Regions from separate parts of the Streptomyces sp. NPDC005263 genome, predicted to be linked through region 3. Evidence: riboswitches for the same ligand, from Rfam matches in the RefSeq annotation. Region 3 holds a riboswitch; each other region holds the start of a gene.
What was found. Region 3 has a riboswitch for cyclic di-AMP ahead of ACFYRY_RS05785 (peptidoglycan DD-metalloendopeptidase family protein). Riboswitches for the same ligand answer to the same signal wherever they lie in the genome.
Positions count from the first base shown of each region.

Region 1: another riboswitch for cyclic di-AMP. It lies ahead of ACFYRY_RS15125 (NlpC/P60 family protein); the one in region 3 lies ahead of ACFYRY_RS05785 (peptidoglycan DD-metalloendopeptidase family protein).
Region 2: another riboswitch for cyclic di-AMP. It lies ahead of ACFYRY_RS34075 (C40 family peptidase); the one in region 3 lies ahead of ACFYRY_RS05785 (peptidoglycan DD-metalloendopeptidase family protein).
Region 4: another riboswitch for cyclic di-AMP. It lies ahead of ACFYRY_RS37900 (transglycosylase family protein); the one in region 3 lies ahead of ACFYRY_RS05785 (peptidoglycan DD-metalloendopeptidase family protein).

Region 1 covers NZ_JBIAKJ010000003.1:324,975-328,407, forward strand. Annotated here, with positions in the region: gene ACFYRY_RS15120 (tellurite resistance/C4-dicarboxylate transporter family protein) at 1-182, opposite strand, end outside; gene ACFYRY_RS15125 (NlpC/P60 family protein) at 321-1,502, opposite strand; cyclic di-AMP (ydaO/yuaA leader) riboswitch at 1,510-1,678, opposite strand; gene pcrA (DNA helicase PcrA) at 2,116-3,433, shown strand, end outside.
Region 2 covers NZ_JBIAKJ010000009.1:272,458-275,890, forward strand. Annotated here, with positions in the region: gene ACFYRY_RS34065 (ATP-dependent Clp protease proteolytic subunit) at 18-653, shown strand; gene ACFYRY_RS34070 (hypothetical protein) at 660-965, shown strand; cyclic di-AMP (ydaO/yuaA leader) riboswitch at 1,331-1,522, shown strand; gene ACFYRY_RS34075 (C40 family peptidase) at 1,526-1,999, shown strand; gene ACFYRY_RS34080 (ATP-binding protein) at 2,069-2,527, opposite strand; gene ACFYRY_RS34085 (helix-turn-helix domain-containing protein) at 2,741-3,433, shown strand, end outside.
Region 3 covers NZ_JBIAKJ010000001.1:1,267,686-1,271,118, reverse strand. Annotated here, with positions in the region: gene ACFYRY_RS05790 (alpha-galactosidase) at 1-1,522, shown strand, start outside; cyclic di-AMP (ydaO/yuaA leader) riboswitch at 1,823-1,985, shown strand; gene ACFYRY_RS05785 (peptidoglycan DD-metalloendopeptidase family protein) at 1,990-2,919, shown strand; gene ACFYRY_RS05780 (DUF6250 domain-containing protein) at 3,221-3,433, shown strand, end outside.
Region 4 covers NZ_JBIAKJ010000012.1:76,479-79,911, reverse strand. Annotated here, with positions in the region: gene eno (phosphopyruvate hydratase) at 1-703, opposite strand, end outside; gene ACFYRY_RS37900 (transglycosylase family protein) at 1,053-1,772, opposite strand; cyclic di-AMP (ydaO/yuaA leader) riboswitch at 1,776-1,938, opposite strand; gene ACFYRY_RS37895 (transglycosylase family protein) at 2,131-3,159, opposite strand; gene ACFYRY_RS37890 (cytochrome P450) at 3,283-3,433, opposite strand, start outside.

The sequences.
Region 1 (3,433 bases), on a different contig from region 3:
ACTTGGGACAGCACCTCGTATTCCGCCAGGTGCAGTCCGACCGACAGGACGCCGGTCGCCATCACAGCGGCTCCCGCCGCCGGGGAGCGCCGCGTCCACCAGGCGCGCAGGAGGGCGCGAGGGGAGCGAGGAGAGGAAGAGGGTGAGGGGCTGGAGGAGGCGCTGGGGGAGGGGCCGGCCATGGGGGCGATGCTAGGAAGCGCGACGCGCGTCGCGAGCGGGGCGCGCACGCGGGCGCGGGGAAAACGCGCGGGCGCAGCACACGGAGGGCCACCCCGCGGCCGGGTGGGGCTCGGCGGGGTGGCCCTTGGCGAGGGGGGTCAGGCCGGTCGTACCACGCTGTAGATCGCCGACTCGCCGTCGTAGTAGATCGACTCCTCGCGGACGTACGCGCCCGGCTTCGGGGCGTGGATCATCATGCCGTTGCCGATGTACATGCCGACGTGGCTGATGTCGTCGTAGAAGAACACCAGGTCACCGGGTTGGGCGGCGGAGAGGGAGACTGTGGTGCCCGCGTTGACCTGGTCGTAGGTGGTGCGCGGGAGGCTGACCCCGGCGGCCTTCCAGGCGGCCTGGGTGAGGCCGGAGCAGTCGTAGGAGCCGGGGCCGGTGGCGCCCCAGACGTACGGCTTGCCGATCTGGGCGCGGGCGAAGGCGAGCGCCTTCTCGGCCTTGGTGGCGTACGTGGCGTCGGACAGGGACGTGGAGCCCGTCGAGGTGGACCCCGACGACGTGGAGCCCGTCGAGGAGCCACTGTCCTGCTGCTGGGCCGCCGCCTCCCGGGCCTTCTGCTCCGCGGCGGCCTGCTGCTGCGCCAGCTCGGCGGCCTTGCGCTCCGCCTCCTGCTGTTTCTTCTCCTCGATCGCGGCGAGCCGCGCCTTCTCCTCGGCGGTCAGCCGCGACAGCAGGGTGCGCGCGTCGGCGAGCTTCTTCTGGACGGTCGACTTGGCCGTCTTCAGGTCGCCCTGCGACTGGGTGAGCTCCTGGAGGCTCTCCGTGGCCTCCCGGCGCTTCTTCATCGTCGCGGACTGCTCGGTGACGTAGTCGTCGACCGCGCCCTTCTCGCGCGTGGTCAGCCGGCTCATCAGCTGGGTCTGGTCGAAGTAGTCCTGCGGGGAGTCCGCGAGCAGGAAGGTCGCGGTGTCGGGTGCGGAGGCGCCGGTGCGGTACTGGGCGGAGGCGAAGGAACCCAGCTCCTCCCGTGCCTCGTTGAGCTTCTGCGTGCGCTGGGCGACGTCTTCGAGGAGGGTGTCGACGCGTTTGCGCTGCTTGCCGGTCTTCTCCTTGGCCGCGTTGTAGGTGTCGGTCGCCGACTCCGCCTGGCGGTACAGGTCGTCGACCTTCTGTTCGACCTCTTCGAGGCTGGGTTTGTCGTCGACGGGCGCGGCCTGCGCCGACTGGGACAGCAGGGCGACGGAGGTGAGGGCCGCCGTGGCGAGGGCGGGGGTCCGTATGCCTGCTACGCGCGTACCCGGGGGACGCGACTTGCGGTGCGACGCCAAGGGAGGCGACTCCTTCCACGTTCCGCCTACCGAGTTAGCTGTCGGGTTCGGGCGGGAGATGCGGAAGGGTTGCCCTACGGCCTTGTCCCAGAGGGAGTCGGGCCGATTCACCCCAAGTTCGGTGGGTCCCCGGTTCCGGTCGCGCGGCGGCGCTGCGGATTCGGCGGAGGCCGCGCGGCCCGGCGGGGTTCGCCGGTGGGGGTCGTACGGCCTGTCCGGCACGGTAGCCAACTGGTGTGGCCGCTGTGAAGGTTGATGTTCGATATGCCCGATACATTTTCGTGACCTTCAGTCAGGACGTCGCCGTTTGTGATGGATTCGGAGAGATCTGCATCGATCTGCAGTGATCTGCGCGATCTGAATGATCTGAATGATGTGTGATGACTTATGCGTATTTCCCGCCTCTCTCCCTGATTGATCGCGGACCGTGACGGCGCGGTCCCACAGGGTGGGGCGGGGCGGTCCCCCGGGGTGGCCGGGACGGTCCCGCAGGTGGAGGGCGCCGGGCGGCCGACCCGGGACGATCCTCGGCGTCCGCGCCCGCCGCCGGATTCCCGCGATGTTCTCGGGGTGGCGGCGGGCTGTCAGTGGGGGGTCCTAGACTCGGAGTGCGATGAGCAGCCTCTTTGATGACAGCTTCCTGGCGCACCTCCAGGCCCCTCGCGGGCACGAGGAGGGCCCCCCGCCGCCGCCCGAGGACGACCACGTAGCGGAGTCCGTTCCGGACGATCTGTTCGGCGGGAAGTTCGACGTGCCGCCGGACCGGGACACCCACTACCGCGACGGCGCCCCGCGTCCGGCGGTGGACCCGGCCGCGCTCCTGGAGGGGCTGAACGAGAACCAGCGCGAGGCCGTCGTGCACGCGGGCGCCCCGCTGCTCATCGTGGCCGGCGCCGGCTCGGGCAAGACCCGTGTGCTCACGCACCGCATCGCCTACCTGCTCGGCCAGCGGAACGTGCACCCGGGCCAGATCCTCGCGATCACCTTCACCAACAAGGCCGCCGGCGAGATGAAGGAGCGCGTCGAGCAGCTCGTCGGCCCGCGCGCGAACGCGATGTGGGTGATGACCTTCCACAGCGCGTGCGTCCGCATCCTGCGCCGGGAGTCGAAGAAGCTGGGCTTCACGTCCTCGTTCTCGATCTACGACGCCGCCGACTCCAAGCGTCTGATGGCCCTGGTCTGCCGCGACCTGGACCTCGACCCCAAGCGCTACCCGCCGAAGTCCTTCAGCGCCAAGATCTCGAACCTGAAGAACGAGCTGATCGACGAGGAGGACTTCGCCGCCCAGGCCGCCGACGGCTTCGAGAAGACCCTCGCCCAGGCCTACGCCATGTACCAGTCGCGGCTGCGTGAGGCGAACGCCCTCGACTTCGACGACCTGATCATGACGACGGTCAACCTGCTGCGCGCCTTCCCGGACGTCGCCGAGCACTACCGCCGCCGCTTCCGGCACGTCCTCGTCGACGAGTACCAGGACACCAACCACGCCCAGTACTCCCTGGTCCGGGAGCTCGTCGGCACCTTTGAGCACCCGGTGGACGTACCGCCCAGCGAGTACGACCTCCAGCCCGCCGAACTGTGCGTGGTGGGTGACGCCGACCAGTCGATCTACGCGTTCCGCGGCGCGACCATCCGCAACATCCTCCAGTTCGAGGAGGACTACCCGGACGCGACGACGATCCTGCTGGAGCAGAACTACCGCTCGACGCAGACGATCCTCACCGCCGCCAACGCGGTCATCGAGCGCAACGAGTCCCGCCGTCCCAAGAACCTCTGGACCAACGCCGGCGCCGGCGCCCGCATCACCGGCTATGTCGCCGACACCGAGCACGACGAGGCCCAGTTCGTCGCCGACGAGATAGACCGCCTCACGGACGCGGGCGACGCGAAGGCCGGCGACGTCGCCGTCTTCTACCGGACCAACGCCCAGT
Region 2 (3,433 bases), on a different contig from region 3:
CCGAAGGAGGGGTACCGATGACCCGACCGTCCGCCCGCCACGTCCTGCCCGAGTTCACCGAACGCACCAGCTCCGGGTACCGGACGATGGACCCGTACTCGAAGCTCCTGGAGGGGCGGATCGTCTTCCTGGGGACGCCGATCGACGACATCTCGGCGAACGACGTGATGGCCCAGTTGATGTACCTCGAACACCAGGACCCGGACCGGGACATCTCGCTGTACATCAACTCCCCCGGCGGCTCGTTCACCGCGATGTCGGCGATCTACGACACGTTGCAGTACGTCACGTGCGACGTGGAGACGTTCTGCCTGGGCCAGGCCGGCTCGTCGGCCGCGGTGCTGCTCGCCGCGGGCACGCCGGGCAAGCGCTCCGCGCTGCCGGGCGCGCGGATGGTGATCCACCAGCCCGCGATCATCGAGCCGGTCCAGGGGCAGGCCAGCGATCTGGCCATCCAGGCGGACGAGTTGACGCGGGTACGCAGCCGCATGGAGGAGCTGCTCGTCCGGCACACCGGGCGGACCGCGGAGCAGGTGCACGCGGACATCGAGCGGGACAAGATCCTCACCGCCCAGGAAGCCGTGGAGTACGGGCTGGTGGACCGGCTCGTCCCGAGCCGCAAGGCCTCGCGTCCGGCACCCGGCGCGAGGTGAGCCGCGATGCTGCCCGATCTGCCTCCGCTGCCCGCCCTCACCCGCGCCGAGGGTGAGGTGATCGACCGTTACCTCGACGTGGTCGACCTGCTCGGCCGGATCAATCCGGCACAGCACGGGGACACGTACCAAGGACTGCGTGCCGCGCAGGCACTGGTCGGCAAGGCGGCCGCCCTGCGGGACGCGCTGGAGCTGATGCACCGTCGGGGCGAGACCGAACTGCACGCCGACACGCTGGCGCGTGCGTTGCGCGTGCTGGACGGGGAGCGTCGCACGGCCCGCGTCACCGTGCCGCCGCGCTCCGACAGTTGACGCTCTCCCAGCCGGTCCGGACGCGGCGCGAACCGCCGAGCGTCCGGGCCGGAGCCGAAACGGACCAAACGGGGTACCGCTGTTCGGACTAGACACAGCTGCTTTTATCGTCCCGTTCCGGTTGCGCAACGCGCGTAGCCGGGGAACGAAATAGGACGTTCCGATGCTGGTCCGGGCCCCCTTGGGCCCCTCGACAGTTCATCGAACAGGAGGGTGTCCACCCGAACGGGTGAGTGGTGAGTAACAACACAAACCCCCGGTTCCATTGGGTTTTTCGGACATCCGTGAGCCAAGATCCCTGACTGACGACAAGACCCCGCCACAGCGGCGGGGCGATCCGGGCGGGCGCCGAGTCCTGCCGCCGCTCGGATGACCGGTCGACAGGAGTGGATCGGCAGGAGTGGAGGACCCAAGCACGACGGGTCGCCGGAACGGCCGTCTCCGTACAGGAGGCGCCGGGTCGAGCAGCCCTTGGGGTGAAGCCGCGTCAGCGGCCGGGCAACTTTGTCAGCCCGAATCCGACAGGTCATCCTTCACAGGCGGCTGACGAAGGGTTGCGCATGACTGCGCTCAATCGTGTCCCGTCGCTCATGGTCCGGGCCGGTACGGCCTCGGCCTTCGCCATCGCCGCCGTCGGCGGTTCGATCGTGGTCCCGGGGGTCGCCTCCGACGCCGCGGCCGCCACACCGGCGACGAAGGCACTTCAGGTCGCGGCCTCCAAGAAGGGCTCCCCGTACAAGTACGGGGCGACCGGGCCGAAGAGGTTCGACTGCTCCGGGCTGACGATGTACTCGTTCAAGAAGGCCGGCAAGAAACTGCCCCGCACGGCCGCCCAGCAGTACAACAAGACGCGCCACATCTCCTCCAAGAGCCGCAAGGCGGGAGACCTGGTCTTCTTCCACTCGGGCTCGAACGTGTACCACGTCGGCATCTACGCCGGGAAGGGCAAGCTCTGGCACTCCCCGAAGACCGGGGACGTCGTCAAGCTGCAGAAGATCTGGACGAAGAGCGTCTGGTACGGCCGGGTCAAGTGACCTTCCGCGCGGGGCGACGGCGAGCTGACCCGCCGTCGCCCCGCGCGTCCGTCCCGCGACAGGGGTCCGCTACGGCTCCTGTTGTCCCGCCGCCGATACCGGCGCGGCCGGAACGGACCACGGCAGTTCGATGGAGACCGTCTTGCCGCCCTCTCGGGTGGGTCTGACTCTCAGTTTGCCGCCGCACTCGGCGGCCAGCCAACGGATGATCACCATGCCCCGGCCGTTGTCCTGCTGGACGGCGGCCGGCAGTCGTTTGGGGAATCGCGGGTGGCTGTCGGTGACACCGATGCGCAGGTGTTCGTCTCGGTCGAGCTCGAGGTCCACCGTGAAGGTGGGTGACTGTCCGAAGGTGTGCTGTACGGCGTTGGTGGTGAGTTCGGAGACGATCAGCCGGATGCTGTCGGCGATGTCGGTGTCCGCCGCGAGTCCCCACTCCGCCAGGGTGCTGAGCACATAGGTGCGGGCCGCGGAGACCGAGGCGGGAACGCTCGGCAGAGTGATGGATGCTTCCAGATGGTCTGCCATGGCGACGTCGTCCCTTTCCCAGGGGCCCGCAGTCCGACACGGAGCGGATGGTTCGAGTACGGTCCCGGACTGGTGCTTCGTCGCCAGACTGCCATTACCGCGGCGGTCACGGGAGGCGATCGGCCAAGTAATGCATATATCTGTCGCTCGAAGCGGTGAACTCTATGACGACAGAGCATATTTGGGTGCCTCGGTCGGAGTAAGGAGTAACCCATGCAGCACGGTCCTGCGGTGCGCCGCCGGAAACTGGGGGCGGAACTGCGTTCCCTGCGCGGCGGTACCGGGCTCACGAGTGGTGAGGCGGCCCGGTTGGTGGGCTGGCACCAGTCGAAGGTGAGCCGGATCGAGACCGGCGCCAGTGGGGTGAAACCGGCCGACGTGCGATTACTGCTGGACGCCTACGGGGTGCGGGACGCCCAACTACGGGAGTTGCTGCTGGTGTTGGCGGGGTCCGACGACAGCGCGGGGCGGCATCACTGGTGGCACGCGTACCGCGGGGTGCTGCCGCCCACCTACCGGGACTTCATCAGCCTGGAGTCGCAGGCGAGCGCGATGCGCACGCTGGAGACCTCGGTGGTGCCGGGTCTGTTGCAGACGGCGGAGTACGCCCGGGCGGTGACCAGGGCGGCGGTCGACGGGCTGGACGAGGAGCGGGTGGACGCCCTGGTGGAGGTGCGGTTGGCCAGGCAGGACGTGCTGCGATCGCAACCGCCGCTGGAGCTGGACGCCGTGCTGGACGAGGCGGTGCTACGGCGCGAGGTGGGCGGCCCCGAGGTGATGGAGCGGCAGCTGGAGCGCCTCCTGGAGGCGGCGCGACTGCCCCAAGTGCGGTTGCAGGTCCTTCCGTTCGCGGCCGGAGCTCACATCGGTGTCACCGGGCCTTTCGTTATCTTCTCATTTTCGAGC
Region 3 (3,433 bases):
GGTCATCGGCAGCCGCCGCGGCCACACCGGGCACCAGTACCTGCCGTGGGTCGCGCTCGACACCGACGCGACCGAGGAGCGCGGCGAGGTCTACGGCTGCGCCCTCGGCTGGTCCGGGTCCTGGCGCATCGCGGTGGCCGAACTGCCCGACATGCGCGTGCAGATCACCGGCGGTGCGGGGTACGACGACTCCGGCCTGCTCCGTCTGGAGGCGGGGGAGTCCTTCACCGCCCCCGTCTTCGCCGGCCTGTGGAGCGACGCCGGCTTCGGCGGGGCGAGCCGCGCCTGGCACGCCTACCAGCGGGCGTACGTCATCCCGGACGCGGACCGGGACCGGCCGGTGCTGTTCAACTCCTGGGAGGCCACCGAGTTCGACATCTCCGAGGAGCAGCAGGGGGTGCTGGCCCGCCGGGCCGCGGCGATGGGCGTCGAGCTGTTCGTCATCGACGACGGCTGGTTCGGGAAGCGCACGAGCGACCGCGCCGGGCTCGGCGACTGGACGCCCAACCCCGACCGCTTCCCCGGCGGCCTGAGGCCCCTCGCAGACTCCGTGCACGACCTCGGTATGCAGTTCGGCATCTGGGTCGAGCCGGAAATGGTCAATCCGGACAGCGACCTCTACCGCGCCCACCCGGACTGGGTGCAGTACCAACCAGGGCGAAAGCGGACGGAACAGCGCAACCAGCTGGTGTTGAACCTCGCGCGCGAGGACGTCCAGGAGTACCTCTGGCAGCAGTTGCACGGGCTGCTCTCCAGCGCCCCGATCGACTATGTGAAGTGGGACTTCAACCGCTGCTTCACCGACGCGGGCTGGCCCGAGGACCCCTACCCGCAGCGCCTGTGGGTGGATCACGTGAACGCGCTGTACCGCCTGTTGGACCGGCTGCGCGAGGCGCACCCGGGCGTCGCCTTCGAGTCCTGCTCCGGCGGTGGCGGCCGGATCGACCTCGGCATCATGAGCCGTACCGACCAGGTGTGGACCTCCGACAACACCGACCCGCTCGACCGGCTCGCGATCCAGCACGGCTTCAGCCAGATCCACCCCGCGCGGGTGATGGCCGCCTGGGTCACGGACAGCCCCAACACTCAGCTCAACGGCCGGGTCAGCACCTTGCGGTTCCGGTTCGTCAGCGCGATGGCCGGGGTGCTCGGAGTCGGCGGGGACCTCGCCGAATGGACCGAGGAAGAGCTCGCCGAGGCCCGTGACTGGGTGACTCTCTACAAGGAGATCCGTCCCCTCGTCCAGCGTGGCGACCTCTATCGACTGCGCCCGCCCACGGGCGGATCGAGCGCGGTGCAGTACGTCCTCGGTGACGAGACGGTCGTCCTGGCCTGGCTCCAGGCGCAGCACCACGGCGAGCCGGTGCCGGCGCTGCGGCTGCGCGGACTCGACCCGGCGGCATCGTACGAATGCCGTGAAACGGGCGAAGTTCACCGAGGGGCCGTACTGCTGCACCATGGACTGCGGACCGGCCTCCGGGGTGACCTCGATGCGACGGTTATCCGGCTGCGCCGCATCTGAGAGTTCTGCCCGAATTGGCGTCTTCATTCCAACTCTGCCTGAAATGGGGCGACCTGGGGAGTGGGGCGTGAGGAGTGTCATATTCGTGACCGTCCGTCGCGCGTCATGTTCACGTAATTCTTATGCCTTTCAAGGGAATTCGAGAAGTGGATGACCCTTGATTTACCGAGGGTGACCAGGAATTCCCATTACGGATCAACGGAAGCGCATTTGGGTGCAACCTTCCGCTTGTCCCTGTGCGTCTTAGTCGCTTACGTTCGCCACCGATCCGGACGGACGCCCAATCCTGCCGCCGCCCGGAGACCGCACACACTCACCCGTACATGGCAGGAGCGGGGGACCCACAGGTAGAACCGCCTGTTCCGGTCTCCGGAACAGGCTTGGGGTCAAGTCGTACCTCGGTATGGCCGGACATCTCCAGTCCGCACCCGACAGCTCACCTCGCAGGCGCCGGAGAGGAATTCGCCATGCCCGCGAGGGGTAAGCATCGCCAACCGAAGACCCAGCGCTTCGCCCGTTCCATCGCCGTCGCCGGAGCCGGCGGCGCGGCACTCGCCCTCCCGTTTCTGGGGGCCACCGGCGCCCATGCGGCGAGTGCCCAGTCCATTTCCGAGAATGTCGTTCAGTCGTCAGTTCCGACTGCCGCGAAGAAGTCGGTGGCCGCACGGACTTCCGGTGTGAAGACCTATGTCGTGCGAGCCGGAGACTGTCTCGCGAAGATCGCCGAGGAGCAGCACGTCAGCGGGGGCTGGCAGAAGCTCTACGCCGACAATCGTGAGGCCGTCGGCGACAATCCGTCGCTGATTCACCCCGGTTTGAAGCTCACGATCGGCAAGAAGGCCGAGTCGTCGGCCTCTTCGTCGAAGCCGAAGCCGAAGCCGAAGCCGCAATCGAAGTCGTCATCGTCGGCGTCCTCGTCGTCCGCGTCGTCCGCGTCGCAGACGTCGACGGTCGTCGAGCAGAGCGCCGCCACCACCAGCACCGCGAACGGCTTCACCCTGCCGGTCGATGGCGCCACCATCGGCACGGGCTACCACGTGCCGGGCAGCATGTGGGCCAGCGGCTACCACACCGGCGTCGACTTCATCGTCCCCACCGGTACCCCGCTCAAGGCCGTCGGCGCGGGCACGGTCGTCTCCGCGGGCTGGGGCGGCGCGTACGGCAACCAGGTCGTCATCAGGCTGGCCGACGGCTACTACGCGCAGTACGCGCACCTGTCCTCGATCTCCGTCTCCAGCGGTCAGACGGTGACCGAGGGCCAGCAGATCGGTCTCTCCGGCGCGACCGGCAACGTGACCGGCCCGCACCTGCACTTCGAGATCCGCACCACGCCGGACTACGGCTCGGACGTGGACCCGATCGCCTACCTCCGCTCCAAGGGGGTCTCGGTCGGCTGACGCCCGCACGACCACCTGCCTCACACGCTGCCGAAGGCCGGACCCCTGATCCCCGGGTCCGGCCTTCGGTGTGTCCGGGGCCGGCGTTCGGTACGTCCGGCCCGCTTTCGTATGTCCGGGTCCACAGCGATACGTTCCGTCCCTCCACTGGCCAATTCCCGACCATCGCATCGCGGTCCTGAGGCCCGAAGAGCGTGATCCGTCGACAGCGCGCGGGGTGAACGGGCACAGTGAACTCCGCTTCTGTGTAAGCGCTTTCCCCCTGCCGTACCTGTCGATCGCCCGGAAGGAGTCGTCTCCCGTGACGACCACGCGCAGAGCTTTCGCGACCTTGGCCGCCGGCGCCGCAATGGCCGCCCTCGCCCCGGCGGCAACCGCGAGCGCCTCGCCCCGCCACCGCCACCTCATCGCCCGTGACGACTTCCGTCACGGCCTCGGCCGATGGGCCGTGGAACTCGAGAAGGGCGGCACCGTCACCGCCTCCCACGGGATCCTGGAGGTCGACGTGCCCGCC
Region 4 (3,433 bases), on a different contig from region 3:
CGCCGGGGGTGTACCCGGCCTCCTTGACCGCCTCGAGGATGAGGTCGAGGGCCTCACGGTTGGAGCCGAGGTTCGGGGCGAAACCGCCCTCGTCGCCGAGACCGGTGGACAGGCCGCGGCCCTTCAGCACCTTCTTCAGGGTGTGGTAGACCTCGGTGCCCCAGCGCAGCGCCTCGGAGAAGGACTCCGCGCCGATCGGGGCGATCATGAACTCCTGGATGTCCACGTTGGAGTCGGCGTGCGAGCCGCCGTTCAGGATGTTCATCATCGGCACCGGCAGCAGGTGCGCGTTCGGGCCGCCCAGGTAGCGGAAGAGCGGGAGGTCGCTGGCCTCGGAGGCGGCGTGGGCGACGGCGAGGGAGACGCCGAGGATGGCGTTGGCGCCGAGCGAGCCCTTGTTGTCGGTGGCGTCCAGGTCGAACATGGCCTGGTCGATCAGGCGCTGCTCGGTGGCGTCGTAGCCGACCAGCTCCGGGCCGATCTGCTCGATGACGGCGAGGACGGCCTTCTCGACACCCTTGCCCTGGTAGCGGTTCGGGTCACCGTCGCGGAGCTCGATGGCCTCGAAGGCGCCCGTGGAGGCTCCGGAGGGGACGGCGGCACGACCCGTGCTGCCGTCGTCGAGGCCGACCTCGACCTCGACCGTGGGGTTGCCTCGGGAGTCCAGGATTTCCCGGGCTACGACGACGTCGATGGACGGCACGAGCATCTCCTTCTGGGATGTGACGCGGGGTACGCGGGGCCGAGGGGCCCCGTAGTGCACGGAGTCGCGGTCGGCTCCGCGAGATGAGCCTAACCGCCTCGGGGCGATCGACCCCCCTGTCGCCCACCCCTTGGGCAGAACCGAGAGGTAATTGTTTCCGAACGGAACAAAGACACGCGCGGAAGACCGCACACAGTCGCGCGGAAGACCACACAAAAAGACCCCGCTCCGGTGCGTACGGGGGAACACGCACCGGAGCGGGGAGCCCGTGGGGACGGGGGCCCTCACGAGGCCCTCGGCACGAGGACCACGGAGGTGAGGGCGCTGTGGTTCGGACGAGCGCCGCGTACTACTTCAGGTGCAGCTGCTGACCCGGGTAGATCAGGTTGGCGTCCTGGACGATGTCCTTGTTCAGCTCGAACAGCTTCGCCCAGCCGCCCTTGACCTTGTGCTTCTCGGCGATCGAGCTGAGGGTGTCGCCCTTGACGACCTTGTACTCGCCGTCGCCCTTCTTGACCTTCTTGCCGGTCGGGGTGGTGACGGTCTTCTTGGCCTCCGGGCGCTCCTGGGAACGCGAGGCGGGCTGCTCGTCGGTACGGGTGCTGGTCTCCGAGGAGCCGCTGGAGCTGCTCGAGCCGCTGGAGGCGTTCGAGCCGCTGGAGCTGTTCGACGAGGTGTCGGAGCCGCCGTCGTAGCCACCGCTCGACAGGCCCTTGCCGCAGACCGGCCAGGCGCCCTTGCCCTGGGAGGCGAGGACCTTCTCGGCGACGGCGATCTGCTGCGCCTTGGAGGCCTGGTTGGCCTGCGAGGCGTACTGCGTGCCGCCGTACGCGGCCCAGGTCGAGGCGGAGAACTGCAGGCCGCCGTAGTAGCCGTTGCCGGTGTTGATGGACCAGTTGCCGCCGGACTCGCACTGGGCGACGGTGTCCCACTCGGAGGAGGTGGCGGCGGAGGCGTTGCCGGCCGCCATCAGCGGAGCGGCGATGGCGACGCCGGTGACTCCGGCGATCGCGGCGGCGCGAGTGGTCTTGGACGGACGACGGTGCTTGCCCTTGCCGGAAAACAGCATGGTTGATCCCCTCACCGACGCCTGCGAGGTGAGCTGTCGGGTTCGGGCCGGTTGAGTTGCCCGGCCGCATCCCTCTCGGGACGCGGCTTCACCCCAAGCCGGGCTCAACTGCTGAGCCCGGCGCCTACCTTGGGTCCCCCGCTCCTGCCTACGGCGCTTGACGCGACGACTGTTCCCGGACGGCCGCTGGCAGGATTCGGCGTTGCGGCAGCCGGGGCTCGTGTTGGCGAGCGGTCCGACGTTAGACACGCGATCCGCGGAATTTCAAAGACGATCAAGGCTTCTGAGACTCATCCCACACTTTCACCAAACGGGACATTCGGCGCGAAGCGTAACGTGAACTCCCGCCGCTTTAGCCCTATTCGGCACCAAGTCCAAGGGTCTGACCGGGGGAGATATGACTTGGGTCGGAGCCGATCGCCTGCTTGTTCTCCTCGTAGAGGGCGCGCCACCCTCCCTGGAGGTCGAGGGAGTCGGCGATGGACTCGAGGGTGTCCCCGACGCGGACGGTGTACGTCTCACCGCCGGCGGCGTGACGGCCACTGGAGGTGCCGGCGTCGGCGGTGTCGACGGCCGCGTCCTCGTCCGCGCTGCCGCCGCGGTGCTTGCCACCACCGAGAGCCCCGGTGTCGACCAGACTCGAAGAGCCGCCCACCCGCCAGGAGTTGTCCGAGTCGCCCGAGTCGTCCTGTTTCGCCGTACCGGCGGAGGTGTCCCCGGAGTCCTGCGAGCCACTGGACCCGGATCCGGAATCAGCGGATGTGCCGGACTTAGCCGAATTGCCCGCACGGCTCGCACCGTCCGACGAGCCGGAGGAGGAGTCGGACGACGAGCTGGAGGGAGTGTCCGACGCGGACGCCGAAGGCGTGCCCGACGCGCCGTCCGAGGATCCACTCCCGGACGAATCAGCCGATGAACCTTCAGAGTCGGACAAGCCGGACGAACCCGAGTCGTTCGACGTGCCCGAGCCCGTGTCGACCCCCACACCCGTGTCCACGTCGGCCGCCTCGGAGCTCTTGGTGAGCCCGTTGAGCAGCCCGCAGGTGGACCAGTAGCCGACACCCTGGTCGGCCAGGATCTTCTCGGCGACGGCGATCTGCTGGTTGCGGCTGGCCTGGTCGGCGCGCGTGGCGTAGTCGAGTCCGCCGTACTGCTCCCAGTCCTTCTGCGCGATGTTGAGGCCGCCGTAGTGTCCGTCGCCTTCGTTCGCGCTCCAGGAGCCCTCGGTCTCGCAGTTGGCGACCTGGTCCCACGTGGTCCCGGTGGCCGCACTGGCGCCGGTCGCGCCGAGCAGCGGGATCGCGATGGCGGAGCCGGTCACTCCGGCCGCGACGAGGAGAGCCGGAGCTTGACGGGGGCGACGATGCCGGCCGTTCCCGGAGAGCATGCGGAAACCTTTCGCGAGACAACAGTGACCGACGGCGAGTGACACTCGCCGCCGCGTTGATCCGTGAACGTATAGGCAGACGATCACTTGTCACAAGTTAATGCCGCGTAGATCACGTGAAGATCACAGGTTTGAAGGTGTGTCACCTTTACGCAGGTGAGGGGCCCGACCACGTGGCGTGAACTCCACGGGCAAGGTACGCAGTCCTCGCATGATGAGCCCGCCACGCCAGCGCAATTCGGCCGAATCCACGGCGAGTCGCAGGTCCGGGAGA